DNA from 4 places in the Salinicoccus sp. ID82-1 genome. Region 4 is predicted to be linked to each of the others. Evidence: riboswitches for the same ligand, from Rfam matches in the RefSeq annotation. Region 4 holds a riboswitch; each other region holds the start of a gene.
The links. A riboswitch is a leader RNA that binds a small molecule or an ion and turns the genes downstream of it on or off. The one in region 4 is predicted to bind S-adenosylmethionine.

Region 1 (7,842 bases), on a different contig from region 4:
GCCTGAATCATATGATGAAACGAATACGATTACAGCAATTTCCAGACAGGAAGGCATTGTCCAGGCCATCAATCATGCGGATGACGCGTCCGTCATTCTGCTGACAGGCATCAATGAACCCCAGCACTACCGGGGCGAACTGCTTGCACATGATGACAAGGCATTCATCTTCAGCTATCTGGACAAATAAAAAAGACACTTCATTGAAAAGTGTCTTCTACTTGCTATAGTGAATGCCTAGCCATTCGTTTTCTGTGCCATTCTGACAAGCACTCTTGCGACTGTATCTTTTTCTTCGCTGCTGTCTGTTGATTTCCAGAGCTGTTTCAGTACCTGCTCCTCGCGGTTGCGTGGTTCTTCATGACCTGCAAGGTAGTCAGCAACTCTTTTCGCTGCTTTGGACAGCTGGTCTTCGTCCATGCCCAGTTTTTCACCTTTGGAGACCTGATCGCCGAGATAATTGATGAACTTGTTGTAGCTCTCAAGAATCTGATCTTTGTCTTCCTGATCCATGTTCTGTGCTTTTTGTTCTGGATTATTCATTTCTTCGTTAGCCATTCTTAATTCCTCCTATAATTTTCTAATGTCGTAATAATACGCACCGTATTCCAATTTGGGAGTGTAGTGTCATGAGCTTCCGGTAGAAATGGGAGTGTCCGGATTATTAATGCTCTAATCATATGATAGCCTTTTCCTGGCACACTTAAACAATTTTATATCCAGTAACGGAAGTTTGATATTATATTTGAATTTTCTCGATACTTTCTATATTGTATATAAATAAATAGCGATGATGAGAGGGATATGTATGAATGTTAAAGGTGTGGATATCGGAAGTGGGCAGCCGAAGGTGGTGGTTTCTTTCTCGAATCATTCGAAGGAGACGGTGGATGAGGAGATACAGGGTGTGCTGGACAATCCATCGGCAGTCGATGTTATTGAAATCAGAAGTGATGCATTTGATGCGCTGAGTCATGAAGCGCACCTCGCGCTCGTCAATCATATTATCGAGTCATTGAAGGACTACCCGATTCTCTATACTTACCGGACCCAGAGTGAAGGCGGCAAGGGTCAGAAGACGGCGGTCGAGTATGAATCGCTGCTCAATTCGGTGCTCGATGAGTGTGACATCCAGCTGATTGATGTTGAATTCTTCATGTACGAAGACATTGTTGATGCACTTATCGAGAAAGCGAAGCGAAAAGGAGTGCTGGTCGTGCTGAGCCAGCATGATTTCAGGGATACGCCGGACTTTGATGAAATAATGGCAACATACAAGGATATGAATGAACGCGGCGGTGATATTCTGAAGCTCGCCTACAACCCTGCGGATGGCCGCGATGTCCTCAGCATTCTGACTGCGGTACATGATGCGCGCCAGCAGCTGAAGTGCCAGGTGGTCGGCATCAGCATGGGAGAGCTTGGCAAGATTACACGTGTAGCAGGCGGCGTTTTCGGCTCCTGCCTGACTTATGGCTATATTTCACACAAGGCAGCACCCGGGCAGTTCCATGTACAGGATCTGAAAAACAACTTGAAGATATTTGAATAGAAAATAAAAACGTCCTGCTCGACGAGCTGGACGTTTGTCGTATCTAGAGGGTGTTCTGGAGGAAATCCTTGACCGATTCCGGTGATTTGGCATCTGCAGAGTGCAGATGGCCGAGCTTCTCGCCATTCTGGAAGATGAGCAGGCTTGGAATGCCCATGACGTCATTTTCATCTGCCGCTTCAGGCAGCTCGTCACGATTGAGCTCGTACCAGTCGATCTGGTTGTACTCTTCGAGGATCGGGTCGATGAACATGTTCATGCGTGTGCAGTCCGGGCACCAGTCTGCAAAGAATTTGATGATGATCTTATCATCGCCCTGTATTTTCTCTTTATAGTCATCATACTGTCTGATCGCTTCCATCATAAGTACTCCTTTATCAATTTATTTAGCTTCATTCTATCACCTTTCATTCGGAATATGGAAGATACATGCTTATTTGGCTTGCAATGGCGAACAGCTTTTACGTATATTAAAAGTAAGAAACCTTCTGGAGGATGACGAATGATTACATTTTATGAATACCCGAAATGCACTACATGCCGCAAAGGAAAGAAATTTCTTCAGGACAGTGGCGTCGAGTTCGACAGCGTCGACATGGTGAAAAGTCCACCGAGTGCCGAGGTGCTTCGTGAGCTCTTGGAAACTTCCGGCACGGATATAGACATGCTTTTCAATAAAAGGGGTAGAAAGTATAAGGACCTAGATCTGAATGATCGTCTCGATGACATGTCCCGGGATGAAAAACTTGCACTGCTTTCCTCGGACGGCATGCTGATCAAGCGTCCACTGCTATACGATGGTACAAGCGTGCTGCTCGGCTTCAAAGAGGCGGAATACAGGCAGCTCGTGAGCAGCTAGATTAGCCTTGCCTTCACAGTGGGACTTATGAGATTATATGAGTGTAGTAGAAAAAGGAGGTTATTGTCGTGGCAACACCTAAAGAATACAAGTATTCAGAAGATCATGAATGGGTCAAAGTTGAAGATGGCAAGGCAACAATCGGTATTACGGAATTCGCTCAATCCGAGCTCGGTGATATTGTTTTTGTAGAACTGCCTGCTGAAGGTGATGAACTCACTACCGGCGAATCTTTCGGCAGCGTTGAATCCGTCAAGACGGTCTCTGAACTCTACGCACCTGTCAGTGGTACTGTAGTTGAAATCAATGAAGGACTGGAAGACAGCCCGGAGCTTGTCAATGAATCTCCATATGAAGGCGCATGGATGGTTGTTGTTGAACTGTCCGACGAATCCCAACTTGATAAATTGATGAATGCCGATGCCTATGATGAAATGGTGGACGCATAAAGTGTAAACTCTGGACCCGGTCTGGAGTTTTTTTAAAAATATCATACCAAGGGTGATGACTATGTATTTTTCCGATAAAGTGCTTATTGTCGAAGGAAAGACGGATAAACGGCGTATCGAAGAAGTCCTGATTGAACCTGTACAGATCATATGCACCCATGGTACAATGGGTATCGCAAAATTGGATGATATTCTCGACCAGCTGAATGGTTCTGAAATCTATATTCTGTCCGACGCAGATAAAGAAGGCAGAAACATACGGAAATGGTTTAAAAAACACTTGAGTGAAAGCACCCATATATATATCGACCCGAAGTTCGGTGAGGTGGGCCGCTGCCCGCGGGACTATCTCGCCAATGTCCTCATGAGACATGATTTCTATGTAGATACGAGCCTGATCATGAAAGGTAAGTTCAGTAATGATGAAAGAATCCAGAGTACAAGATATTACCAGCCGTATTCAGTCTGAAGAGACGCTGATCATATTCGGCTATGCGCCGATATGTGCCAACTGTCACATTGCCGAGCGGATGCTCGACGTGGTGGCGGAATTGAGAAACTTCTCATATGCATCAATCGATCTGAACTACCAGAAGGACTTTATTGAAACATATGAGATCAGATCCACGCCGGCACTGCTGCTGTTCAAAAATGGCGAACTCACAAAGGAAATATATGCATTCCAGTCGGTTCCCTATCTGACTGAAGTAATGGATGAATTCCTTGTTGACGAATAGGAATACAGATGGTACTATTAATAACAATCTAATAAAAACTCTTATCAAGAGTGGTGGAGGGAAGTGCCCTATGAAACCACGGCAACCGTCATTACGACAAGGTGCCAATTCACATGATCGATTTGATCGAAGATGAGAGGCTGATGGTCGAAACCAATGCCTACTCAACTTTTGAGTAGGCTTTTTCTATAGGCGGACAGCCTGTACTGTCCAATATACAAGTCAGGATGAGACATATGATCGACATTCGTAATGCAACTAAAATTTTCAAAACTAAAAACAATGATATACAGGCAGTGGATGATGTGACACTCCACATCCGCCAGGGTGAGATTTTTGGTGTCATCGGCTACTCGGGTGCTGGTAAATCCACGCTGATCCGGATGCTGAATGGCCTGGAGCAGCCCTCCTCAGGCGAAGTGGTGATTGGAGAGGATGTCATCAGTACGATGAACCGGGCGAAGCTCAGGAAAAAGCGCCAGAAAGTATCGATGATCTTCCAGCACTTCAATCTTCTCTGGTCGAGAACTGTTGCGGAGAATATCAGTTTCCCGCTCGAAATCGCCGGTGTGCCGAAGAAGGATCAGAAGCGGCGTGTCGCGGAACTGATCGAGCTGGTCGGCCTGACGGGACGCGAGGACAACTACCCGAGCCAGCTTTCAGGCGGACAGAAGCAGCGTGTCGGCATCGCAAGGGCACTGTCGAATGAACCCGAAGTGCTCCTGTGTGACGAGGCGACGAGTGCACTGGATCCCGAGACGACGGATGAAGTGCTCGATCTGCTCGTCAGGATACGCGATGAGATGGACCTGACCATCGTGCTGATCACGCACGAAATGCATGTCATCCGCAAGATCTGTGATCGTGCAGCGGTAATGGAAGGCGGACGGGTCGTCGAAACCGGTCCCGTTCTCAAACTTTTCCAGAATCCGGAGCATGGTGTGACGAAGCGGTTCGTCAAAGATGACATCAATGACGAGGAGACGGCGCTCTCTTTCGAGGAGGTCAGGGAAATGTTCCCGACTTCGAAAATACTGAAGCTCGGCTTTGTCGGCTCCCAGTCGAAGGCACCGATCGTCTCCCAGGTCATCAAGAAGTATAATCTTGATCTCAACATTCTTTCAGGCAATATCAAGCGGACCAACAATGAATCATACGGCCACCTTTATGTGGCGATCGACATCAATGAAACGGACCTTGGGAACCTGGAAAGAGAGCTTGCCGAGCACGATGTAACAGTGGAGGTAGAAGGATGATGATTGGATTTATCAATGCGTTTGCTGAAATGTTCTCCTTTGAGAATGTGCGGTGGGACGATGTTTTAACAGCAACATATGAAACACTCTACATGACTGTCATTTCGACTGTATTCACTTTCATTTTCGGACTGGTGCTCGGAATCATCCTGTTCCTCTCCTCGAAAAGTGAACATGCAGCCAGCAGTCCGGTATACGGCTTTACGGCATTTCTCGTCAATCTGTTCAGAGCCATTCCTTTCATCATTCTGATCATCCTGCTCATCCCATTCACCAAAGTGGTCATGGGCACGATCATGGGATCCCAGGGTGCGCTGCCCGCTCTCATCATCGGTGCATCGCCATTCTATGCACGCCTGGTTGAAATTGGACTCAAAGAGATCGACAAGGGTGTCATAGAAGCAGCGGAATCGATGGGTGCAGGCACATGGACGATCATCCGCAAGGTGCTGCTGCCGGAATCACTGCCGGCCCTCATATCAGGTATAACGGTCACTGCCATCATGCTCGTCGGATCCACTGCGATAGCAGGTGTCATCGGCGCAGGAGGGCTTGGCAATCTGGCCTACATGGTCGGTTTCACGAGAAACCAGAGTGATGTCACTCTGGTCGCAACAGTAGTAATTCTGGTTATTGTCTTCATCATACAGATCATAGGTGATCTGACTGCCAAAGCGGTCGATAAGCGGTAATCAATAAAATAAATACAATAGGGAAAGAGGTAGAAGTACATGAAGAAATACTTTTTGCTGATGGTCATCTCAATTTTTGCAGCTGTTCTGGCTGCGTGCGGCAACGGCGGCTCGGAAGAAGCAGCGACAACCGAGGATAGTGAAGAAAGCGCCGAAACATCCGAAACGGCAGAAAACGAAGAAGCTGAAGAGGCGGGCGGAACAATCTCCATCGCAGCTTCACCAGCACCCCATGCTGAAATTCTTGAGGAAGCAGCAACGATTCTCGAAGAAGAGGGCATCGAGCTCGACATAGCGATCGTCAACGACTATACGACACCGAACCGTCTGCTCGCGGATGAGGAAGTGGATGCGAACTATTTCCAGCACACACCATATCTTGAAACAGAGAAGGAATCCCACGGCTATGACATTACGAGCGCCGGCAACGTCCATATCGAGCCGATGGCTGTGTATTCACAGGATTATGAATCCCTCGAGGATCTGCCGGATGGTTCGACGATTCTTGTATCCAACAACCCGGCTGAAGAAGGACGCTTCCTGTCATTCTTCGTCGATGCAGGCCTGATTGAAATCGAAGAAGGCATCGAAATCCAGAATGCAACTTTCGACGATATCACTGAAAATCCGAAGAACTTCGAATTCAACAATCAGACAGCACCGGAACTGCTCGTTTCAATGTATGAAAACAATGAAGCGCCGGCAGTCATCATCAACTCCAACTTCGCGCTTGATGGCGGACTGAACCCGGTTGAGGATTCCATTGTCGTTGAAGATGGCGAATCTCCTTATGCCAACCTGGTCGCAGTGCGCACTGGCGATGAGGATCGTGAAGATATCCAGAGACTCGTTGAAGTGCTTCAAGGCGATGAAATCAAGCAGTTCATCGAAGACAACTACGAAGGTGCAGTCATTCCTGTACAATAGCAGATGAACCTCCGGCCCGATGGCCGGAGGTTTTTCAATTGAAAAAAAGAGGGCCGGATTATCAATTGGAGTACTTATCACTATTACTTTTTCCATTTTGGGGGTATATTTATAATGTATGATCATGAATCCCGGAGGGGGAAGGAAAATGTATGGACAGAATACCCAGCTTTTCGACAAAGCGCTTGTCATGGTATCGTTTATCGTCTCCGCGTTTACAGCAGTTGTAGGACCATTGCTCATCTGGGTGCTGAAGAAGGATGATGATCCGGTAACAGCAGAAGCATTGAGGAACGTGGCGAATTTTGGGATTTCCTATACCATCTACATGTTCATCGCCTGGCTGTCATCCTTTATTCTCATCGGTCTCATCATCGGTCCGATCATCACCGTGCTGTTCTATGTGTTTCTGATTGTCGGTGCCATCAGAGCAAATGATGGCATTATGTACAAACCACCATTCACTCTCGATATCATCAAATAATCATTTTCATTTACCCCATGACCATTATCAGTCGTGGGGTTTATTTTGTCGTTTTGAGGCGTACCGGAGGAGTGTAAAGGTTTAAAGTGCAGCGCATTTACGTTATAATGTAATAGTAAATCAAATCCCATGCCAGACTTTGACTATTATTTAGAATTATTATAAACTGGTATGGAGAATAACATATAAATTATCTGTTGGAGGGTTAATAAATGGCTTCTGTTCTAGAAATCAAAGGTCTACATGTCGAAATAGACGGCAAAGAAATACTGAAAGGTGTCGATCTCACAATCAAGCAGGGAGAAATCCACGCTGTAATGGGACCGAATGGTACGGGTAAATCGACGCTTGCCCAGGCGATCATGGGACATCCGAGATATGACGTGACTCAAGGTGAAGTACTTCTTGATGGTGAAAACGTACTTGAGATGGAAGTGGATGAGCGTGCACAGGCAGGTCTCTTCCTCGGTATGCAGTATCCATCCGAAATTTCCGGTGTAACGAATTCCGACTTTCTCCGTTCTGCAATCAATGCACAGCGTGAAGAGGGCGATGAAATCAACCTGATGCAGTTCATCAAAAAGCTCGATAAGAACATGAACTATCTGGAAATGGACCTCGATATGTCAACACGCTACCTGAATGAAGGATTCTCCGGTGGTGAGAAGAAGCGTAACGAAATCCTGCAGCTCATGATGCTCGAACCGAAATTCGGCATCCTGGATGAAATCGACTCCGGTCTTGACATCGATGCGCTCAAAGTCGTATCAAAAGGCATCAATGAACTCCGTGGCGAAGAGTTCGGCGCGCTGATCATCACGCACTACCAGCGTCTTCTGAACTACGTTGCACCTGACTTTGTACACGTAATGATGCAGGGCCGTGT
Region 2 (7,842 bases), on a different contig from region 4:
TGATAGGCTGCCTCCCAATCGTAACCGTACGTCCAGTTCATCAGTACCATCCCCTGTTCACTGGCAATCCGGCTTGATGTTTCGGTATTCTGTCCGAAAGGGGCACGGAAAAAGCGGGGCCGCTCACCTGTAATCTCTTCAACCAGATCATTTGTCTCCACTATCTCCGCGCGCTGTGCTTCTGGTGAAAGATCCGGCAGGCTGGCATGCGTCTGTGTATGGTTGCCGATTTCAAAACCCATTTCATGGATCGTGTTGAGAGCATCCCTGCCCGCTTCCGATTCAAGATACATTCCATTGACAAAGAATATGGCCGGCGCGTCATGCTGTGCAAGTATTTCAGCAATCCGGACAGCATGACCATCCGGTGCGTCATCATATGTCAGCAGGGCGACCTGCGGCTCTGCACTGCTGCCTTCGATCGGCTGTATTGCATATGTATTTTCGTTGACACTATACTCATATGCTGCTTGTTCAACCGGTTTTGGCAATTCCACTGTTTCAGCTTCTTCCGTCACTTCTTCCACAGTTGATTCTTCAGTTGATTCCGGCTGCTCTTCGTTTGCCGCCTGGTGTGAGGATGCGTCGGCGTTCGATTCATCTTCAGGACTATCGTTCTGACAGCCGGCAAATAGTATACTGCCGCAGCACATCAATAGAAGTACTCTTTTCTTCATCATGTCCATCTCCTTTGGTAACATCATTCATCGGCTGCTGCGTCGAGCTGTGAGGAAAGGTCACCCTGCATATTCTGCAAGGCAGCAATCTCCGTATCCAGTTCGACAAGCAGTGACTGCGTCTTTTCGCGACTGTCATTGATGGACTCTATCCCTGTCTTGAAATTTTCATATGTAGTGTCATCCTGCCCCAGGGATTCGAAATAATCCCTCTGCTGTTCAAGGTCTTCTCCATACTTCGCTGCAAACGCATCAATGGATTCGTTCAAGGATTGGATGGTATTTTCAACCTCATCGACGGTTTCTTCAGAAACGCTCTGTACATCAATTTCTGCAAACTTTTCCTTCTGCTCGGTAAGTTCACTGCTGATGCCATCGAGATTCTCCAATGCCTGCTTTCTTTCATCGATATTAGTAAAGACAGCAGCAGACCCGTCAGAAAAAGAACTCAAATCTTCATCTTCCGATATACCCGTTTGAAATGCATTCTGGAGCTGGCTCTCCAGTTCCATCACCTGCTGCAGTTCCGAAACAGCAGATGCCTGTTTTTCTTCCGATCCATCAAGTGCCTGCTGGATGCTTTCGATATCATTGCTGCATGCTGACAGCAGCATGATCGACACAGCTGCACCTGATAGAAGTTTTCTTTTCTTCATTCCCATGTGCCATCTCCTTTATTGAGGGACTTCTCGCGAGTATAACAGTTCTGAATTTTATTGTAAATTGAGGAAATGACTTCTGACAATTGCTTTTGTCCCCAGTTTATACATCAAAAAAACCACGGAGAGTGAAAAATCACTTCCCGTGGCCAGTTGAACCGGATACTGCCTATTCTATTTGCTCTGCTCGGAGAACTGAAGTTCGAGCATCGCCTTGACGTCCTTGCTGACAAGTACACCGCCAGTTTCAAGCTGCTGGTTCCATGTCAGGCCGAAGTCTTCACGATTGATTGTAAACTCAGTTTCAAAGCCATGCACTTCCTGCCCCCAAGGATTTGTGCCCTTGCCATTGTACTGCAGGTCGATGCTCATCTCCTTGGTGATGCCATTGATTGTTGCATTGCCCTCGACGGTCACTGTATCCCCATTTTTCGTAACATTGCTTGATTTGAAGATGATTTTGGGATTCTTCTCAACGTTGAAGAAATCTTCTGATTTCAAGTGCGCATCACGATCTGCATTTTTTGTGCTGATGCTCTCTACGTCTATTTCTGCATACACTTCAGCATTCTCGAATGTTTCCAGCTTGTCTGTGTCCACTTCAAATATAAATGATTCGAAGTACCCTTTCACTTTTGAAACCATCATATGTTTAACTTGAAAGCCGACTTCGGAGTGCGCTGGATCTGATACGAATTTTGTCATTGTAATCCCTCCAGAAAATATTATCTCTAATTAAAGACAATTCAATATTACAATACACACTTACTTTTAGCAAGTTATTTATACTTTATTTATAAAAATGGTTATAGTCAATCTTACTGCTTCACTTGACAGAAAATTCTTTATCCTTTAGAGTACTCACTAATATAATAATTACAACTCTTATCCAGAGAGGTGGAGGGACTGGCCCGATGAAACCTCAGCAACGTACATGAAGTGTCGTGCTAAATCCAGAGAGCCATGCTCGCAGATGAGATAAACGGGTGTTCATCCCCAATTTATCTTAACCGGATAAGTTGGGGATTTATTATATTAAAATTTGAAAATGAGGGATTAAAATGACAAAAACTACAGTGCAGGCACCATTCAAAGCGGATCATGTGGGCAGTCTTCTGCGGCCTGACAGCATCCACCAGGCGAGAAAGGACTACGCCCAGGATAAGATATCTTATGCAGAACTGAGGGAGATTGAAACAGAAGAGATCAAGCGTGTTGTCGACAAGCAGATCGAGGTGGGACTCAAAGCAGTTACAGATGGAGAGTTCAGACGCCGCTTCTGGCACACTGATTTCCTGGAGCACCTGGATGGTGTGGAAGGCTACATACCGGACCACGGCTACCAGTTCGACGGCATTGAAACGGAAAGATACAACATCCGAGTAACCGGCAAAGTATCTTTCAACCCTGACCATCCCCACGTGGCCGACTTCAAGGAATTCAAGGAGATCGTCGGTGATCGTGCAGTAGCCAAACAGACCATTCCGAGCCCGAACCAGCTGTTCAATGCGGGTGTTAGAAACCTCGATATCTATCCTGACGTCGAGGAATATGCGGATGATGTCATCAAAGCCTATCAGGATGCCATACAGGCCTTCTACGATGCCGGCTGCCGATATCTCCAGCTGGATGATGTGTATATCGCCGGCCTCAGTGCCCCTGAAGTTCCGTTCAATGACAGCGGCTACGACAGGGAGACGCTGATCGACCTCGCATTGAGAGTCGCCAATGGTGCACTTGAGAAGAAGCCGGATGACCTTGTAGTGACGACTCACTTGTGCCGTGGAAACTACAGATCCAAGTGGGCATTTGAAGGCAGCTATGCCAAAATTGCTCCTGTGCTGTTCGCCAAAGAGCAGGTGGACGGTTTCTTCCTCGAGTATGATGATGACCGTTCCGGAGATTTTGAACCATTGGCGCATATCCCTGAGAATGGCCCCCAGGTTGTTCTCGGCCTGTTCACTTCCAAGCATGGTGAACTGGAAAATGCTGATGTTATCAAGGAACGTGTCGAGGAAGCCAGACAATACGTATCAAAAGACCAGATCTGCCTGAGCCCTCAATGTGGATTTGCCTCCACACACCATGGTAATGAGCTCACAGAGGAAGCACAGTGGGCAAAATTGAAGTATATCGTTTCTCTTTCCGACGAGCTGTTGAGTGAATAAAAATAGGAAGCACCTTTCGGTGCTTCCTATTTTTACGCTTTTGTGTGGTACGCAGCAAGAAATTCAGTAATCTTTCGGTTCATATCCTGAAGGTTTTCCCGATGCATGAAAGTATGACCTTCATTGCCATAGGCTGTAAAAGTTACATCCTGCCCGCTTTCTGTCATGGCGTCCGCCATCTGCACGGATTCAGTATATGGCACACGTGAATCATGATGACTATGGAATATCATCAGAGGGGCAGTGATTGCCCTGCTTCTGGAAAGCGGAGAGATATCATCCAGAAACGCACCATGCGCCTCTATGGAACCATACTCGGCTGCTCTCAGGCTGCGTCTCCATGGGGGCGTATGCCGAAAGAATGTCCTTAAATGCGATATGCCGACAATATCCACTGCAGCAGTCCACAGATCCGGATGATGCGTGACCAGCAGCAGTGTCATCAGACCACCGTAGCTTCTGCCCATTACACTGATATTCCAATCATCTGCATACCCTGCTTCAATCAGATGCTGTCTCAATTCCACGATATCCTGCATCGCAGCAAGCCGCTTCTCCTTATCATCCGCTTCAAGATAGGCGCGTCCGTATCCCATACTGCCGCGTATATTCGGTACAGCCACAGAGAGACCCGCCCTGTTCAGGCGATGGTAGAGTGCATTGAATTCCGGTCTGGCCTGTGATTCCGGTCCGCCGTGGATATGGATGACAGCCCCTCCAGCCGAGCTTGCTTCGTAGATGAAATATGGAATCTCCAATCCATCGAACGACGGATAGCCTGCCATGCGCCACGCTACTTTTTCAGCTTTCCCATTATCGGCAATCACTTCAGAATTCTTCCGGGTGAGGTGATAACGGTGGATCAGGTGGGGCTGATCCACGGAGGAATAGATCAAAAAGACATTATCACCCTCCCCAACAGCCATTGAATGGACTACACCTTCCTTTTCAAAAGGCAGTTCGGCCACTTCCCATGTTGCGAGATCCAAGGTGTACAGCGAAGAGCAGCCATTTTCATTGCATGACAGCAACGCTCTGCGATTGTCTTCAAACAATTTGAAATGCTCGATATCCCAATGGAAGCTGGTCCGTTTCTCATATGTACCATTCTCGAGATCGACTTCGTATATATTTTTAAAACCGTCGGCCAGGTCACTGAGGCATAGGCATGTATTCCGGACAAACTTGAAATTTGCATACCTCGCCTGTGGAAATTGGAGTGTCTTCACTTTCCCCGTCTCCGCGTCAAAAATTATCAACGTCTGATCGACATTATTCACATCCGTCGACATCAGGAACCGTCCACGTGACAGTTCATGGATGAAATGGACGGGAGCGTCGAAAGTGCGAATAATATCAACAGCACCCGCTTCATCGATTGTGCATAATTCGAAAGCCGAGGATTCATGATGGTTGCGGATGACTGTATACGTATGCTTCTCTTTATCGTACATGCCAAAATAATGAAAATAATCCGGCTGATCGGTCAACATCGTCAGGTCTTTGCCATCGAATGCATGATACTGGTTTCTTTCATTGCCATGATAGTCGATTGCAACTGTAATATGCCCCCCCTCAATCCAGAAGTTCTTTACATTCTGATCAGATCCGGTGAGCCTTTGCTTCTGTCCGCCATCAATATTCATTTTCCATAACTGCTGCGTGCCACTCTCACTGCTGATGAAATAAAGGCTTTGTTCTTCGCTATGATATTTGAGATTCATATATTTGATGTAGTCCTTCAATTCGTATCTCCCCCTTAGCCACTACTTTACCATTTCCGACGCATTATTACGTGACTTTTCAGTCAATTTAAGGAGATAATATGATTAAACGATAATGAGGGGATGAAGCTTAATGAAGGTGAAGACCATAAGTGCCATGACGGAGAAAGGCCTTGATAAGAAAGTGAACGAATTTCTATATGAGAACCATCAGATAGAAATCATCGATATCAAGTTCTCATATGGCAGCACACTTGCTGTGCTGATCATCTATAAGCAATAATAAAAGAGCCCTCCACTTCGATTGAAGTAGAGGGCTCTCGCCTTTATATATGAAGTCTTCTGCTCAACTGGGTCCATAGGGTCTGATGGGCAAACACACCAAAAAACACAATCAGCATGAAGGCATACAGACTGGCGACTGCACTCGGCCAGATAACTGTAGCATGACCCGAGAAATACAGTGCGGCCGGCAGAAAGCTCAGTGCAATCATCAGGATGGAACTGATATACCCCTTCCACTTAAGACGCTTCGTCAGGATTGAGAGTGTCACCATCACGAGACCGGCAACGATGAGGAAAGGGACTGCATAGTTGATCGACCACCTGAGGAAGCCCGACTGTGAATCGATAAGCAGGAGCAGCAGCGTCAGACTCGCAACCTGGCCGACAATCTTGCTGCCAAGATGGGATTTCGACAGAATCGTATGATTCAATGAAATCACTGCATAGGCAACAGAACCCATGACATAGAATACCCATAGAAAATGCGGCATGATGATCAGATTGATGAATATGCATGCCAGTATGATGGAAAGACCTGCAAATACCGCAATTCTCGGTGCCTTTCTTTTGCCCAATGACTGCCTGTCATAAGCCGGATATGTTCTATTCTCCATCTTGGAATCGATGGATGCCAACTGCTGGCTGCATAGCGGACATATATTATGCTTCGTATTGATAGTGCACTGTTCACAATGGTTCATTGCTGTTCCCCCACTCATTGGAATTGATCTCTATTTCAAGGCCGGTCAACCGTTTCAATTCTATGAAAAAATCCCTTACAATATCCGTTTCCGCTATCGACAGTGTAAACGTAATTGTCATGCGGCCATTAATCGTTCCGGCCGCACAGCTGATTGGACTTCTGCTTGTTGGATACAGGGCAATATCCATGCGTTCAACGTACGCTTCCATGGACTTCGGTAATTTTACGTTCCCCATGTTCGATAGCGTCATCGACTTTGTCCGCTCACCGATGTGATTGAATCCATACCTCATTGCAGGATATTTGAGAAATATTGGTATGATGCGTGTCATCATCCCTCTCTGCAGCTGGAAATGGTGGTTGATCCCCTTCTGCAGGCTTTCCTTGGCAGTACGGGATACGAGCTTCATTGCAACTTCATCAAGTATCTCTTCGAAATTTGTGTCATCTTCCACTTTAACACCTATATTGGCTACCGCAAAGAAGTTTCTCATCGTCCTTGATGGGAACTGACGTCTCAGATTGACAGGCAGCGCGACTGCTATCGGTTCATGCCCCGTATGCTGGTTGCTGATGACCTTGATCAGAAGCGCTGTCAGAAACGCAGTGAGTGTCGTGCCGTGACCTTTTGCGTGACGGTTCAGAGCATTTCCATCCATTATACCATGGATGACACTGATACCTGCAGTATCAAGTGCTGTACCTGTAATCTGATAGGCAGGATCTTCTTTCATTCTGATCGACTTTCTATCATTCTTATAAGCATACTTTTCGAAGCTGTCTTCGATTTCTTCTGTACCTGGTAGATCCTGTGGCAGAAGTATCATATTATCATGATGAATATTTTTCCTTTTGAGAAGCAGATACTGGTAGACAAGCGTCTTCAGAAATTCCATCGCACCACTGCCATCCGTAAGGGAGTGGAAAACTTCAAAAGATATTCTGTTGTTATAGTATATGACACGGATCAAGTATCCGCTACTGGTTTTTGGATTAATGGGGGCACAGGGGTAGGTCTCCTCTTCCTGCACCATGAGCTTCTGATCATTCTTCTCAAGATAATCCCAGAACAGTCCTTTCCTCAGTGAAACAGTCAATGTTGGAAAACGGCGGACAATCTGATCCAATGCTTGCTGAAGCACCTCTCGATCTATTCTTTCCGTCAAAATCATAGAGACTCTGAAAACAAAGGAATTTTCCGCGTTTGATAACGCATGAAAAATCTTTCCTGTATTATCAATCTTATACCACTGATCTGACATGCAGCATTCCTTCCTCTCTATGGCCTTCATGCCAGTATGACATATTTGGAAGTGTAATGCTTGTATCAGGTGATCACTCAGAAGCGTCTATCGCCTTTGAAGTATTTCCTTGACCAGTAATGCAACGTTCTTCGGTTTTTCTTTAGTATTCGTATTATCTCCTCCTTCTTGTTTCAAGTCGCAAAAAAAGACAGTCAGGATGAAATGTTTCATCCTGACCGCCATCGGCAATTTTAGATATACCATTTATATTTAATAGAAGACTTCTAATACCACCGGTCGGGTTTGAACCGACACTCCCGCAAAGGGAACTGGATTTTGAGTCCAGCGCGTCTGCCAATTCCGCCACGGTGGCCCAGTATTA
Region 3 (7,842 bases), 99 kb from region 4:
CCATCGGTCAGTTTGACGTCCACCGATGCCCCTTTCAGTTCAAGCTTCTGCTTCAGCTGATAGGCTTCCCCCGCTGTCGCCACCATATCGCGGGCGCCGGCTGTCAGCAGTATCTTCTTGCCGAGCAGTTCCGCCTTCTCGGGCACCTCGCCTTTATATGCCGGATGCATCAGCATCGCTCCGGCGACCGGGATTCGATGATTGAACACCAGATGTGCAGCCATGTTGGCACCGTTCGAATAGCCGATGTAGATCGCCTTTTCAAGATCCAGTCCATACTCGTGCGCGAGATGTTCGAGCAGCCCGGAGATCTTTTCTCCTTCGGCGTTCAGGCTCTCCATGTCATGCCCTCTGCCCTGACGCTTGAAAAACCGGACCTGCCCATCATCATCGGCATCACCGCGCAAAGCCAGTATATTTGCTGATCCGTCCACCATTGTGGCAACTTCAAGCAGATCCGTCTCCCTGCCCCCGCTGCCATGGAAAAGGATCAGCGTATTCTGCTTGCCGTTTTTTGCTTTTATGAATAGATGTTCCATTGTCACGTCCTCCTTTATTAGAGTTTACCCTATTACTATAATATACTTGAAGCAATAGACACAGAAGGAGCGATATTTATGACAGTAAAAGGTATCCATCACGTCTCTTCCATCACCAGGGAGATACTCGACAACCACGAATTCTATACGGACATTCTTGGATTGCGACTGGTGAAGAAGACAGTGAACCAGGACGATACAAGCATGTATCACCTCTTTTATGCCGACTACATGGGCACCCCGGGCGCAGATATCACATTCTTTGAAATCGTGAATGCACCGCAGTACCAGTCTGGCACCAACAGCATCTCGAGAACCTATTTCCGGGTACCGACGAGAGAGGCACTCGAATTCTTCAAGGAACGCTTTGCGGATGAAGGCGTCTATCATGAAGGCATCATCGAGCAGTTTGGCAGGACCATCATGAAATTCGAAGATAACGAAAGGCAGCGGCTTGCGCTGATTGTCGAACAGAGTGATGAACACACTACGCCGAATGACCATCCCGAAATACCCAATGAGTATGCCATCACTTCCATCGGTGCCGTCGAAGTGACCGTGCAGTACATCAAGCCGATGGTCCAGTTTCTGGAACTGCTCGGAGGTCGGGTTGAAGGTGAATTCGATGATGATGCTACTGAAGCTGTAGTCAACGTCGGCAACGGCAGCGTGTATGTCATCGAACAGCGTAACAGCCAGCTGGAAAAGGAAGGCTATGGCAGTGTCCATCATTTCTCCCTGCGTGTGGATGATGAGGATGCCCTGCTTGAAATGAAGCAGAAGGTCGATCAGGAAAACTGGCGGAATTCCGGCATCGTCGACCGTCACTACTTCAAAGCACTCTATATTACTACGGTGGGCAATATTACAGTCGAAATCTCCACGGACGGTCCAGGCTTCGATGTTGATGAACCTGTGGAATCACTGGGAGAGAATCTGTCCCTGCCACCAAAATTCGAAGAGCAGCGCGACTTCATTGAAACATATCTGATTCCGATCAGATGATGGAGATTGAAATGCCCGACTGTATTGTTTGTCGTTTTTCAGGGTAGCCACTTAAAAAGGAAGGTGAGACTCATGAAATATGATGCCAAAGAAATTACAGCATTTTTTCAGACACTCGACCGCAGCAGGTTTATGGACCGGCATAAGGAACAGGCGGAAATGGATATGCCTTTCTCCATCGGTCATGGTCAGACGATATCCCAGCCTTCCCTCGTACTTGCAATGACCATCCGCCTCGAGCTTGGAACAGACCAAAGGGTGCTTGAGATCGGAACCGGCTCCGGCTTCCAGACAGCACTTCTCGCCAAGTTTTCAAATGAAGTGTATACCGTTGAAAGAATCAGAGCACTTCATGAAAGTGCCAAAGAAAAACTGGCGGCAGAGGGATTTTCCAATATCCACTTCCACTATGGTGATGGCAATCTCGGCTGGGAGGAACATGCGCCCTATGACCGGATCATGGTGACTGCGGCCGCCAAGGAACTCCCCGCTGCCCTCGTCCGTCAGCTCTCACCCGGTGGAAAGATGATCATTCCCATCGGTGATACTTTCGCCCAGGACCTCCAGCTGGTCGAAAAGGATCCACATGGCAAAATTCGGACTTCATCCATCGAGCAGGTAAGATTTGTCGGAATGAAGGACGACAAGGCCTGAGGGCTTTGTAGCAAGTGGATAAAAGCAAACCTCATCCTGTGGATGAGGTTATAGACTGTAGACAAAGTCATTATAAAATGACATGTCTTCAGTCTTTTTTTTGGGATTGGGCGGGGTGGGGTGGGGTGATGGCATCAACTCACCATCGTAGGCGGTGCCATGGCAAGTTAGGAGATTAATTCACCATCGCGGGCGGTGCCATGGCAAGTTGGAGGGCCAACCTCATTCCCACTCGCCCACCCCCAACAAACCTGAAACGCCATTGACGATGACCGAGTTTTCATTCACTTTCTCGACTTTGCCTCTCATATCATCAAATTCCACGATATTTCCGACTTTCGCTGCTCTTATTTCTACTTCCTCAAACCTCATTCTGTGGATGAGGTTTTTAACTGCCATCGATTATTTCGATGCAGAAACCGATGTCTTTGTCACCGCTTCAAGCTCGCTTTTCAGGAACTTTGCAAGTTCAAGCATGCCGAACTGGCCCGCTTCCGCTTCTGCATCGCTGTTATAGTTTGTATTCGTATTGATATCGTAAGTGTAGATGTTTCCTGCCTCATCCTGGATGAATTCGATGCCTGCGACCTGGATGTCATTGGATTTCAGGACCTGCCTGTATTTCTCGAGTACAGGGTGGTCGAAGTCCTGGACGATTCTGAACTTCGGCGTCTCGGCAGGTGCACTGTCTGCCGGGCAGAACAGATCCTCGATCGAGCATGTATCTGCAGGGCATAGTTCAAACCCTTCCGACGTATCGACACGGACGGCATAGACAAATTCACCGCCAACAAACTCACAGCGCGTAATGAAGGATTCCGGAGACTTGATGTAGTCCTGGAGCAGCGTCACGCCATCGACCGGCGCCTCGAACGCATCACTCTCTACATATCTTTCGAGTACCTCGATGGAATCGAACAGCTGGACACCAAGACCCTTTCCAGCACGGTTGTGCTTTGTGATGAAGGACTGACCTTCGAACTGCCTTGCAGCTTCAAGTATCTGGTCCTTTCCGACTGCAGCGACGGTTTTCGGTGTCTTTACACCATGCTCCTCGAGTTCCAGGTACTGCAGCACCTTGCTCACCTCAAGCTGAAGTGCCCGGCTGCCATTGATGACCGTACGACCATGATGCTCAAGCCATGCCAATACAGCATTGGAAAGTTCAGGTGCATAGCGGTTGCCGCGTGTATGTGACGAGGCACTCATCCTGTTGTAGAAGATGCCTTCAGGCGGTGTGGCTGTCAGATCCACCGTACCTTGAGACAGCTGCCAGTCCTCATAGGGCAGCCCCAGTTCATCGAGACGTCTGAAAAGATGTTCTGTCCATTCCGGATTTTCATGCAGTACATATATTTTAGCCATAGTCATTCCTCCTGCTTTGTCTATCTCCTACTGCTCGCAACTCTATCCTTTCCATCACCTGTTCCGCAACCGCTTAACCATCTATAAAAATAGAAGCCCTTTTCGGATAAGAAAAGAGCTTCCTGCAATTCATCTCTTCTCATCTTCCAGGCGTGCACCTGATGGAATTGGCACAGTGTTCAAAGAACCCGCTGCCGAAGCGTCATAGGGCCATCTCCCTCAGCTTCTCTGGATAAGAATTAAATTCATATTAAATTAGTAGGTTAATGGATATGATAAAGCAGAAAGAATTATCTGTCAATAGTTCAGCTTCTATAATAATACACTACGAGCTGTGTCCGGTCGCGCAGTTCGAGTTTGTTGAGCATCTGGGAAATGTAGTTCCTGACCGTCCCCTCGCTCAGGTACAGTTTTTCTGAAATCTCCTTGTTGCTGAGTCCTTCTGCAACAAGCTCCAGTATTTCACACTCCCGCTTTGATAGTGCCTCCATCGCCTTGAAATGGGATTTCGTCGCCATGCTTTTTACAATATCGCTGTCAAATACCATGTTGCCGGAAGCGACTGCCTGGATAGCAGGAAGAATGCCCTTGAAATTATCCTTCAAAAGATACCCCTTGCAGCCGATCTTCAGTGCTTCATGGATGTACGCATCATCTTTGAAAGTCGTGATCAGGAGAATATTGGCATCCGCCCACTGCTCAAGTATTTTTCGGCTCGCTTCCAGCCCTGTTACACCATCCATTCTGATATCCGTCATAAGTAGATCGGGCTGATACTGTCTATACAGCTCAATCGCCTCCTCCCCGCTACGGCCCGTTGCGGCAACGGTATAGCCGGAACCTTCGAGAATGGTACTGAGAGCGCTGACCACCAGTGCATCATCATCCACTATGATTATGTTCATCTCTCTCCCCCTCCTTATATAATGTGATGTGGATTGAAAACCCGCCCTCATGGAATGTATTGAAGATGCCGTTGTACTTCCCGACCACTTCCTGCATGGCAAGCAACCCCATCCCCTTCTTCACTGCAGGACGTTCCGACCCGTCATCTTTAATGGAGATTATGATGACATCCTTCTGTTCCCTGATTGCGATTCTGACGTTCTCGGCATCCGAATGCTTTCTGATGTTGGTCAGCGATTCCTTGATGATGCTCAATATATCCATCTTCATTTCATGGTCGAGAGCGGAAGTGACGTCATATCTCAGTCGTATGTGATACCGGTCCATCTCCTTGATGTAGTCACTGATCCTTGCCTCAAGGTCAATCGAGGTTTCATACAGCTGATGGATGCTTGTCCGTATATCGTCCATGCCGCCCTTCAGACGCTCCTGCAGCAGTTGAAGAGACTGCTTTATCTTTGCTTCATCCTTTATGTATTGGAGGGATTCTATCAGCAGGATGCTTGTACTGAGTGAGTGGCCGAGCGCGTCATGCATTTCCCGTGCGATACGGTTGCGCTCATTAAGCCCCGCCATATGAACATCCTTCTCGTGATTTTTAAGCAGTTCATTATGCTGCCGTCTAAGCAGCAGGTTGTCGCTCGTCAGCTGATCCCTTATTTTCCGGTTCTCCCTTTCATATGAATCAAGCCTTGCCCTCAGATAGCTCATGTAGAGGACGAAGAGTGCAATCATCAGTAGGATGACCTCCGCTTCGATGAAAAGGAGGACCAGCGTGGCGAAGGCAATACCTCCATATCTTACTGCGACCACCAGTGTGAACAGCGGCATATAGAATATCCACTCTGTGCTTGCGAAGATGAAGACCAGATAGACTGCTGATACGGCAAGCACACTGTAGCGGTATTCAAACACATCCACAATGAAGAACAGGATGAAGGCAAGCAGCGCGATCACGAGGCTCGGCTCGTCAATGGTGATGAAGTAGTACGCCGTGAGAATAAAATAAAGAACCATCTTTTCCATTACATTTATCAGGCCAGCCACCCCCATTCATGACAGATGTCATGTGCAGTCATTATTCTATACACTAACGCAGAACTTAATAACAGTATAAACTGAAAGCATCAATCAATACAGGGGGATATTGCCATGATCAGAATGGAGAACGTCGTCAAAAGATATAATGAGCTGATCGCACTGGACCATTTTTCTTTTGCAGCAAAAGAAGGAGAAATCATCGGACTGCTCGGTCCGAATGGATGCGGCAAGACGACTGCAATCAACTGCATGCTGTCACTACTTACTTTCGACAAAGGAGAAATCGAGATATTCGGCCAGCAGGTGCATCCGAACAACAATGCGGTCAAAAGCCGAATCGGCATCGTACCCCAGGAGCTGGCCATCTTCGACAAGCTGAATGTCTACGAGAACATCGACTTCTACTGTGGACTCTATGTGACGGACCGCAAGAAACGCAAGGTGCTTGTTGAGGAGGCGATCGAGTTTGTGGATCTCGGCAAGTACCGCAAGTTCGTTCCAAAGAAGTTGAGCGGCGGCCTGAAACGACGCCTCAACATTGCCTGTGGAATCGCGCATAAGCCGGCGCTTCTGTTCATGGATGAGCCTACGGTCGCAGTCGACGCACAGAGCAGAAACTTCATACTGGAAGGCATACGTAAAATGAAAGCCCAGGGAACGACCATCATCTATACAACCCACTACCTGGAAGAGGCCGAGCAGCTGTGCGACCGCATGGTCATCATGGATTCCGGTCGTAATATTGCTTCCGGTACTGTCCATGAGCTGCAGAACACAATCTCCACGCAAGAACGGATTGAAGTCGGCTTCATTACAGAAGATCAGACAATCGAGGCACAGCTTGAAGAGCTGCCCCACGTCGTAAAGGTGACAAAAAGAAATGGAAACTACCTGATCCATTTTGAAAAGCAGGAGAACAATCTGCCGGATCTCATCAAGTTCATGGAATCAAGAGGTATGAGCTATACGGAGCTTTCAAGTGAGCGGTCGACACTGAGTGACATCTTTCTCGAACTCACAGGAAAGGAGCTGAGGGACTGATGGTGATTCTACGCATGATCAGATACTTGATCAGTATCAATTTCAAGGACTTCGGCTACTGGTTCTGGACTTTATGCTATCCGCTCCTGATGTGCGGACTGTTCACAATGACCACATCGAGTATGGGTGGTACGGAAATCGAAGACATAGAAGTCGGTATCGAACCCGGGCATCCCGTGACGGAAGTGCTCGGCACCATCGATTTCATCGTTCTCACGGAGCTTGGTGAAAGCGAGGCTGTGGACAGGATGAAAGCAGGCGAGATGGCCGGCTACGTGCATGGCAGCACTGAACTTGAACTGCTCGTGACAGAGACGGGCATCAACCAGACGATTCTCCAGTCGGTGCTGGATCAGATCAGGAATGTCAGCGCGTCCGGCATCCCTTTCCAAAATTTCGACTATGATCAGGAGTACATCATTCCGAACAGCCAGAATGCTGAACCGGAAACCGTACTGTTCTATGCATTGATCAGCATGATCTCCATCTACGGCATGTTTTCGGCCATCGAATTCGTTTCAACAGTGCAGCCGAACTTGAGCCTGATGGGCGCACGATTCTCAGCCAGCCCATACAGCAAATACAAATTCCTCTTTTCAAGTGTCGCCAGCTCTCTGCTGCTGAATGTACTATCCAATACAGTTGTCCTCTCGGCCATCGCCATATTCTATCAGATGTCGCTCTTCACCGAGCTGTGGTCGACCCTTCTGTTGATTTTCATTGCCAACATGACCGGAATCGGCCTTGGACTGTTCATCGGTCTGATTCCAGGCATCAATGCCAATATCAAAACGACCTTTGCAGTCATCTTCATGATTACTCTGTCGTTCCTGGCCGGGCTGATGGGTCCCGAAATCAGAACAATCATCGGTGAAAATATGCCGTGGCTGAACACCTTGAACCCGCTTGCCAGAATGACGGATACGATGTACAGGATCAACTTCCTCGGCAACTACAGTGACTACCTGCCAACAATCGGTCTGCTCCTGGCATATGCACTGCTGCTCTTTGGCGTGACACTACTTGTATTGAGGAGGAAACAATATGACAGTATTTAAATCCATACTCCTCCACTTCTGGAAGTATAAGTACCTGATGCTGATTTTTCTGACCGCCTTTTTCATCTTTGCATTCGGATTTTCACAGAACAGCGGCCGTCAGACTTATGAAAGTGAAGCGCTCGACCTGAAAGTCATCGACCAGAGCCGCAGTGAAATCAGCAGAGGATTCATAGACTACCTCTCTTCGGACAATACTGTGGAGGTGGTGGATGACAGTACGGATCTTGGCG
Region 4 (7,842 bases):
AGAAGGCGGAGAAGTCCTCGCCGCCCATGGCGAGTGGGAATTCGAATACTTTGTCCCCGAACTCCGACACAGCAATCTCCTTCACTCTTTCAGTCATCGCTTCGTCGTTCACAACAGCGGAATAGCCGACATTGAATGAAAATTCATATGTGGCACCATACATGGCACATACGCTCTCGACCGCTTTTTCCATTCGTTCACTGACAACAGCACGTGTCTCATCGCTCAACGTCCGCACGCTGCCTTCAAGCATCGCAGTATCCGGAATGATGTTCTTCGCACTGCCGGAATGGAACTTGGTCGTTGAGATGACGACCGAATCGAGTGGTGATGTGATCCGGGAGACGATGGTCTGGAACTGGTTCAGAATCTGGCCTCCGATGATGATCGGGTCGATGGCATTTTCAGGCTGGGAGGCATGTCCACCGCTGCCTTGGATCTTCAGGTCGAAACTGTCCGAATTGGATGTGATTGGTCCACTCTTGATGCCGATCCGACCGGTCGGAATCGGTGTGAACAGATGCTGGCCGTAGATGAAGTCGAGGTCATCGAACAACCCGGTCGCCACCATTTCAGCAGCACCGCCCGGCGGCACTTCCTCTGCATGCTGGAAAATCAAGTACACTTCCCCGTGCAGTACATCGAGGTTCTGCACGAGCACTTTTGCGGCACCGAGCAGAATCGCCGCGTGCCCATCATGACCGCATGCATGCATCGCGCCTTCATTTTCAGAAGCGAAATCGATATCGTCCCGCTCCTCCTGGATCTGAAGCGCATCGATGTCTGCGCGCAGTCCGACCTTCCTGCCTGGATTCTTCCCTTTGATGATGCCGAGCACACTCGTTTCCGTCGGCCTTGAAACTTCAATACTGCCGATCTTCTCGAGCTCCGCTTCTATATAGCTGCTCGTCCAGTGCTCCTGGAATGAAATCTCCGGGTGACGGTGCATTGTGCGGCGCCATGAAATGACGTCTTCCATTACATTTTCAATATGCTGATCTATACTCATTGTTTCACTCCTCATTCAGTTTGTTTTCTACGATTCAGGCAGATGAATCGGTCCATCGATGCCTACCGGTATGCCGAGCAGATACCACACAATCAGCAGGGCTGACCAGGCGAAGAACAGCACAATCGCGTATGGCAGCAGGGCGGATATGAGTGTACCGAGTCCGGCATTCTTATCATATTTCTGCGCGAAGGCGAGCAGTAGCGGCAAGTATGGCAGCATCGGAGTAATCGGATTCGAGAAGGAATCACCGATGCGGTAGAGCAGTTGTGTGAACGCCGGGTCATAGCCGAGCAGCATGAACATCGGTACGAATACCGGCGCCAGAATGGCCCATTTTGCAGAGGCACTGCCGATCAGCATGTTGATCAGTCCGGCAAGCAGAATGAAACCGATGAACAGCGGAATGCCGGATGCGTCCACTGCTTCGAGCAGATTGGCTCCTTTGATGGCAATAATCGGACCGAGGTTGCTCCAGCTGAAGTAGGCGAGCATCTGTGCGGCGAAAAATACAAGGACGATGTAGCTGCCCATCGTCGCCATGGAATCACTGAGCATCCGGCCGAAGTCCTTCGTCGAACGCAGCGTGCCCGACACGAGACCATAGACGAGACCGGGAATGAAGAACAGGATCGTCAGAATGAACACGATCGAATCCATGAATGGCGACTCCTGCACAATCGATCCTGTTTCAGGATTGCGCAGAATGCCATTTTCAGGAACCAGGAAGATCATGAAGAAGATTGCGGCCAGAATGACTGATATATTCGCCCATCTGAGCGCCTTCACCTCTTTACGTTCAAGGGGTTCGTTGCTGACCGTCTCCTGCCCCTGATATGTACCAAGACGCGGAACAGTAATCTTCTTCGTCACGTAGTAGATGATGAACAGCAGAAACACCGTCGCCACAGCTGTGAAATAGTAGTTCATCAGCAGATTGCCGGTATAGTCCGGATTGATGATCTGGGCGGCAGGCACGGTGAACGCCATGGCCAGTGCCTCGGACATGCCCGGAATGACATTGGCGGAAAATGCACCGAGTGCCGCTGCATATGCCATGACCAGACCGACGAACGGGTGATAGCCGAGACGCATGACGACCATTGCAGCAATCGGCGGCAGGATGATCGGACCGGCGTCCCCCGCTACGTTGCCGATGATGCCGACCAGGATAATGGCCGGTAGCATCAGCTTTTTCGGCGACACTTCGATCGCCCGTCTCATCGCAGCTTCAAAGTAACCCGACTTCTCCGCAAGGCCGATGCCGATCATGACGACCAGGACCATGCCAAGCGGCGGAAATGCACTGAAATTGCTGATGGCTTCGGTCAGAATGCGGACCATTCCGGCACCCGACAGCAGGTTGACCGCTGTAATCGTCTCGCTATCTGCTGGATTGACTGCTTCAAGCCCTGCTATTCCTGCAAAAAATGAAGCAACCAGTATTGCGACCATCAGTATGATGAACAGGACGATCGGATCCGGCAGCCTATTGCCAAGACGTTCAATCACATTCAGAAAACGGTTGAACAGTCCCGGCCTTTCTTTCTTTTCCATAAGATGTCCTCCTTTTAGAAATTTTCAAACAATAAAACATATTATTTCAAATTTCGTAATAAAGTGCAAGATGATATGGCAGTAGATTTTCCACGCGGTCCATCTATGGAAAATAAAAAAGATGCCCCGTAGGACATCCTAGTCTTTCATATACCCCTGCCATATGAATAGCGCAATCAGTGAGAGCACTCCGATGAAACCGTATAGCCATATCGACAGCATTTCATTGACGAACATCATGACCCTCCCCCTTCTGCGGGCTGTGCTTCAGTGGATGGGCGCAGTACCCATGAAGCGACATTGATTGTAGCGATGCCGATGAATGTCGCAGTTGCTCCTGCTGACATCGTGCTTGGAATGATGCCGCTGAAATAAAGGAAGAGGTAGGAACCGAGCCCGATGAACATCGACAGTTCGGCAGCACGTGCGGGTGCCTTCCTTTTTGCATAGACAGCCTGCAGTATCGGCCCCATGGTGCCGGCGGCAATGCCCGAGATGCCGATCCACATGACGTCCCCCATGTATTCCGGTGGGCGGATGACAATCAGCAGTGCCAGCAGTCCGATGATTGGAACAGTCAGCCGGCTGATACGGAAAGCTGTGCGTTGCGCCTGCTCATCGCTTGTTCTGATGATGCCTCTTCTGACCAGAAACTTCAGATAGATATCATTGGCGAATACTGTTGAGATGGAGACGAATATGCCATCGGTTGTGGACATCGCAGCTGCCAGGATGACCACGCCGAACAGCGCCACAAAAATGGCGGGAAATGCCCAGATGATGTAGTCGACAAGTGCCAGATCGGTCGCTGCCACCGCACCGCCGAGAGCCGCCCGGCTGTACAGTCCGCCGAAGAGCACAAGTACACAGAGTGATGCGACGATGACATATGTCGCAATCATCTTGCCAAGATCCTTTTCATTTTTCAGTCCCAGTACTTTATTGAACAGATGCGGTGCAGAGGCGAAAGCCCATTGTATGGAAATTGCACCGAATACAGCACCGAAGGAGTAGAAGTGCAGAGATTCCGGGTTGAACACCGCTACCAGATTCTCATTCTGGGCAGCAAGGTCTGCGGAAATGCCGGCAAATGTGCCGGAAAGGCTGCCCTGCCAGAAAATTACGAGACCTGAGATGAAGATGATCAGGGCAGTCACTGCCATCAAGACCGCCTGGATGGCATCTGTGTATATATCCGCCAAGGCACCGCCTGCAAATACATATGCAACGACGATGGCCGCAATAAGCAGAAGTCCAGTCGTATAGGACATGCCGAGCAGGTATTCGAAGATTCTCGCCCCGGCGACGAACTGGGCGGCAATATAGAATATGTTGAACAGCAGGATCAGTGCAGTGCCCACTCTTAGGATGTCACTGTTATAGAAATCTCCCAGCCAGTCCGGCAGGGACAGGGATTTCTGCTTCGTGTTGAGCCTTCTGATCCGCTTGGCCACCATCAGCACGCCGATCGGTCCACCGCCGATCATGGCCAGAAACAGCCAGAGGTTGGACAGTCCCCACTCATAGGACCATCCCGGGTAGCCGAGAAATGTTGCAGCACTCAAGTATGTCGCTGCAAATGAAAAGCCGAGCACATACGGGCCGAGACCGTTCCCGATCGCAAAATCGCTCATCGTCTTCATCTTCTTTGAACTCAGATAGCCGACTGCCGCCATCAGCAGCAGAAATACTGCGAAACCAATCCATGTATATAAAGTGATCAGTTCCATGAACATCCCCTCCTATTTGATATGACTGGCCAGTTTCTGTCTTCTCGCTGGATGGTTCTCCGCAATATGTGCCCTGCCCTTGCCGAACATGTTCTCACGCAGCGTCTCTCCTTCATATTCGGTGCGGTAGATGCCGCGCGCCTGAAGTTCAGGGACGACAAGGTCCACGAACGCCTCGAAAGTCCCCGGTGAATCCCCCTGGGCCACGTTGAACCCATCGGCGTCCCCTTCGGTCGCCCATTCTTCAATCCGGTCCGCAATCTGTTTTGGTGTCCCTATGAACTTCACTGTGCCGTTGCCGAGACCATGATTTTTGATCGCCTCCCGCAATGTCCATCTGCGGTCCGGGTCTTTTGCATACATATCAAGATTCCCCTGTACTGCATTTGTCTCAATATCTTCAATGTACTGGTCCGGATCATATCGGGAGAAGTCGATGCCGGTGTGACCGGACAGCAGTGCCGCCGTCCCTTCATAGCTGACGCTGTCTTTCAGCGCTTCATATTTCTCATATGCTTCCGCTTCCGTACGGCCGACAATCGGCAGGATCATCGGAAATACTTTGATATCATCCGCCTGCCGCCCCTGTGCTACAGTACGTTCTCTTATATCCTTCACATAGGCCGAGAGGGCGGCGAGCGAATGGTTTTTCGTGAAGACCGCTTCTGCATGCTTTGCTGCAAAGTCACGCCCTTTCGGCGATGCACCAGCCTGGAAAAGTACCGGTGTCCGCTGCGGTGAAGGTTCAACAAGGTGCGGTCCCGGTACGTCGAAGAATTCGCCATGATGATCGATCAGATGCACTTTCTGCGGATCAGCGAATGTATCACTGACCCGGTCATATATGACCGCATCATTTTCCCAGCTGTCCTCCCACAGCTTATAGACGACTTCGAGGAATTCATCGGCACGGTTGTAGCGCATCTCCTTCGGCAGCCGTGTCTTGAGGCCGAGGTTCACCGCTTCGCTCTCGAGGTAGGATGTCACGACATTCCAGGCGACCCTGCCCTCTGTCAGATGATCGAGTGTCGAAAGCTGCCGTGCCAGGGCGTAGGGCTGGGCATATGTCGTCGATATCGTCGGTGCAAACCCAAGGTGCTTCGTGACTGCCGCCATGGCCGGAATCACGAGTGTCGGATCGTGGGCAGGCAGCTGGACGGCATGCTTCACCGCCGCATCATGGCTGTCTCCATAGACGCTGTATGTACCCAGTACATCTGCAATGAACATTGCGTCAAACTTTCCCCGTTCAAGTGTCTTTGCCGCATCCGTCCAGTAGTCCAGGCGGTTGTGGTGGGTGCCCTGATCCTTTTCATGCTTCCATAGTCCTGTAGAGTGCGGTGATGGCGAGTTCTGGATGAATCCATTCAGATGAATCTGCTTCTTTGTCATAGTCATGCCTCCATTTTCAAAATAAAAGCCCCCACTTCTTTAAGATAAGAAGAGGGGGCTTCTGTATATATGAATACATGCATCCCTTCTTATCTTCTAGCAAGTCGCTACTGGAATTGGCACAGTACACAATTGGTCTGTTGCCGAGGCTTCAAAGGGCCAGTCCCTCCACCTCTCTGGATAAGAATATTCAGAAAATATTAAGTTGTGATGACTAGAATATACCATCACAGCAATGGTGTCAATAGTAAATTATAGTATTTAAATAGGAATTATAATGCGCCGTATCGTTTGATTTTGAATATTTCAGAATCTATAATCATAAGTGTACAGATTAGAAGAATTATAAATTATAGCCTATCCGATTGATATGTTTTCAGTACCATACGATTTTGGTTGAATGACTATTTCATAGGAGGTTTTGATTTTGGCAGATAAGAACTATCAGAAGGAAAATGAAATCCCACGCGAGAAGGAAGCGAAACGCGATACACTGACGACCCGCCAGGGCCGCCCTGTTACAGATAACCAGAATTTGCGCACCATCGGTGACCGGGGACCGGCGACGATGGAGAACTATCATTTCCTTGAGAAGATGTCCCACTTCGACCGTGAGGAAGTGCCGGAGCGTGTCGTTCACGCACGTGGTACCGGCGCATTCGGCTACTTCGAGACGTACGGCAAGGTCGGCGATGAGCCGGTCGAGAAATATACCCGTGCAAAAGTATTCTCGGGCGAAGGGAAGAAGACACCGCTCATGGTACGCTTCTCCACCGTTGCAGGTGCCAAGGACTCACCGGAAACGGAACGGGATCCGAGAGGATTTGCTGTAAAAATGTATACTGAGGACGGCAACTGGGACCTCGTCGGCAACAATCTGAAAATCTTCTTCATCCGTGATGCCATGAAATTCCCGGATATGATCCACGCCTTCAAGGCCGATCCGGTATCGAACGTCCCTGATCCGACACGCATGTTCGATTTCGTCTCCCGCTCACCGGAAGCGACGCACATGATCACCTTCCTGTTTTCCCCGTGGGGCATTCCTGCGACGTACCGTCATATGCAGGGGTCCGGGGTCAACACGTATAAATGGGTGAATGATGAAGGTGAAGCTGTACTCGTCAAGTACCACTGGGAACCGAAGCAGGGCATCCGCAACCTGACACAGGAGGATGCAAACTATATCCAGTCACGGAACGTCGCCCATGCCACACAGGACCTCTATACAGCAATCGAGCGTGGCGAGTATCCGGAATGGGAACTGTTCGTCCAGATCATGGAGGACGGCTACCATGAGGAACTCGATTTCGATCCGCTTGATGATACGAAACTCTGGCCCGAGGACCAGTTCCCTTGGCTGCCTGTCGGCCGCATGGTACTCGATGAGAATCCGACCGACTTCCACGCACAAATCGAACAGGCGTCATTCGGTACCGGTGTCCTCGTCGATGGCATGGACTTCTCCGATGACAAGATGCTGATTGGCCGGACGTTCTCCTACTCCGATACGCAGCGCTATCGCGTTGGTGCCAACTACCTTCAAGTGCCGGTCAACGCACCGAAGAACAAAGTGCGCACCAACCAGCATCGCGGCCAGCTCGATCACCGCAATCCGGAGGAAGGCAGCAGCGACCCGAGCATCAACTACGAACCATCCATGATCGGCGGACTCGAGGAAGCGGAAGAAAAAGCACCTCAGCATCAGCCGACATACAATGCAGCAGCAATGACCAAGCCGATCGATCGTCCGAACAACTATGGACAGGCCGGCGAAACCTACCGCAACCTGGCCGACTGGGAGCGCGAAGAACTGATCAGCAACCTTTCGAACGTGCTGTCACAGTGTGACGAACGCATCCAGGAAGCAATGGTCTATCACTTCAGCCAGGCCGACGAAGAATACGGCCGCCTTGTCAAAGAAGGCATCGAAAAGAAAACCCAGGAAATGAAAGACATGCAGGAAGAGGAAATGCCAGGCCGTGAAGCCGGAGAGCAGTCCAGATACGGCAAAGGTACCAAGAGCCAGCAGAAGGCCACAGAAGAAGCAGTGGATAAAGGCAACGAATCCGAACCATATTAGAACCAAACTGCATATTATGTATGATGCCGGAACAGAGATCTTAGGCATTCAATGGAAAGACGAGCCCCCTT

Region 1: another riboswitch for S-adenosylmethionine. It lies ahead of J4760_RS08855 (methionine ABC transporter ATP-binding protein); the one in region 4 lies ahead of J4760_RS06970 (LLM class flavin-dependent oxidoreductase).
Region 2: another riboswitch for S-adenosylmethionine. It lies ahead of J4760_RS05310 (5-methyltetrahydropteroyltriglutamate--homocysteine S-methyltransferase); the one in region 4 lies ahead of J4760_RS06970 (LLM class flavin-dependent oxidoreductase).
Region 3: another riboswitch for S-adenosylmethionine. It lies ahead of J4760_RS07405 (ATP-grasp domain-containing protein); the one in region 4 lies ahead of J4760_RS06970 (LLM class flavin-dependent oxidoreductase).

What each region holds. Positions count from the first base shown of each region.
Region 1 covers NZ_JAGFLY010000003.1:211,257-219,098, reverse strand. The annotation lists gene J4760_RS08895 (Mur ligase family protein) at 1-190, shown strand, start outside; gene J4760_RS08890 (DUF3243 family protein) at 238-558, opposite strand; gene aroD (type I 3-dehydroquinate dehydratase) at 809-1,552, shown strand; gene J4760_RS08880 (thioredoxin family protein) at 1,596-1,913, opposite strand; gene J4760_RS08875 (Spx/MgsR family RNA polymerase-binding regulatory protein) at 2,055-2,411, shown strand; gene gcvH (glycine cleavage system protein GcvH) at 2,480-2,860, shown strand; gene J4760_RS08865 (toprim domain-containing protein) at 2,922-3,329, shown strand; gene J4760_RS08860 (thioredoxin family protein) at 3,280-3,597, shown strand; SAM riboswitch class I at 3,636-3,736, shown strand; gene J4760_RS08855 (methionine ABC transporter ATP-binding protein) at 3,834-4,853, shown strand; gene J4760_RS08850 (methionine ABC transporter permease) at 4,850-5,545, shown strand; gene J4760_RS08845 (MetQ/NlpA family ABC transporter substrate-binding protein) at 5,585-6,472, shown strand; gene J4760_RS08840 (DUF4870 domain-containing protein) at 6,621-6,956, shown strand; gene sufC (Fe-S cluster assembly ATPase SufC) at 7,169-7,842, shown strand, end outside.
Region 2 covers NZ_JAGFLY010000001.1:1,015,240-1,023,081, forward strand. The annotation lists gene J4760_RS05295 (polysaccharide deacetylase family protein) at 1-680, opposite strand, end outside; gene J4760_RS05300 (YkyA family protein) at 701-1,339, opposite strand; gene J4760_RS05305 (YceI family protein) at 1,511-2,041, opposite strand; SAM riboswitch class I at 2,219-2,316, shown strand; gene J4760_RS05310 (5-methyltetrahydropteroyltriglutamate--homocysteine S-methyltransferase) at 2,398-3,504, shown strand; gene J4760_RS05315 (S9 family peptidase) at 3,537-5,249, opposite strand; gene J4760_RS05320 (sporulation protein Cse60) at 5,362-5,511, shown strand; gene J4760_RS05325 (DUF6320 domain-containing protein) at 5,555-6,214, opposite strand; gene J4760_RS05330 (alcohol acetyltransferase) at 6,201-7,343, opposite strand; tRNA gene J4760_RS05335 (tRNA-Leu) at 7,749-7,833, opposite strand.
Region 3 covers NZ_JAGFLY010000002.1:400,719-408,560, reverse strand. The annotation lists gene J4760_RS07425 (alpha/beta hydrolase) at 1-539, opposite strand, end outside; gene J4760_RS07420 (VOC family protein) at 618-1,544, shown strand; gene J4760_RS07415 (protein-L-isoaspartate(D-aspartate) O-methyltransferase) at 1,617-2,198, shown strand; partial or broken gene J4760_RS07410 (DUF2187 family protein) at 2,460-2,570, opposite strand; gene J4760_RS07405 (ATP-grasp domain-containing protein) at 2,601-3,563, opposite strand; SAM riboswitch class I at 3,700-3,802, opposite strand; gene J4760_RS07400 (response regulator transcription factor) at 3,869-4,468, opposite strand; gene J4760_RS07395 (sensor histidine kinase) at 4,446-5,495, opposite strand; gene J4760_RS07390 (ABC transporter ATP-binding protein) at 5,622-6,551, shown strand; gene J4760_RS07385 (ABC transporter permease) at 6,551-7,609, shown strand; gene J4760_RS07380 (ABC transporter permease) at 7,596-7,842, shown strand, end outside.
Region 4 covers NZ_JAGFLY010000002.1:301,922-309,763, reverse strand. The annotation lists gene J4760_RS06985 (M20 metallopeptidase family protein) at 1-1,009, opposite strand, end outside; gene J4760_RS06980 (AbgT family transporter) at 1,037-2,566, opposite strand; gene J4760_RS06975 (sodium:solute symporter family transporter) at 2,803-4,296, opposite strand; gene J4760_RS06970 (LLM class flavin-dependent oxidoreductase) at 4,309-5,688, opposite strand; SAM riboswitch class I at 5,775-5,875, opposite strand; gene J4760_RS06965 (catalase) at 6,116-7,771, shown strand.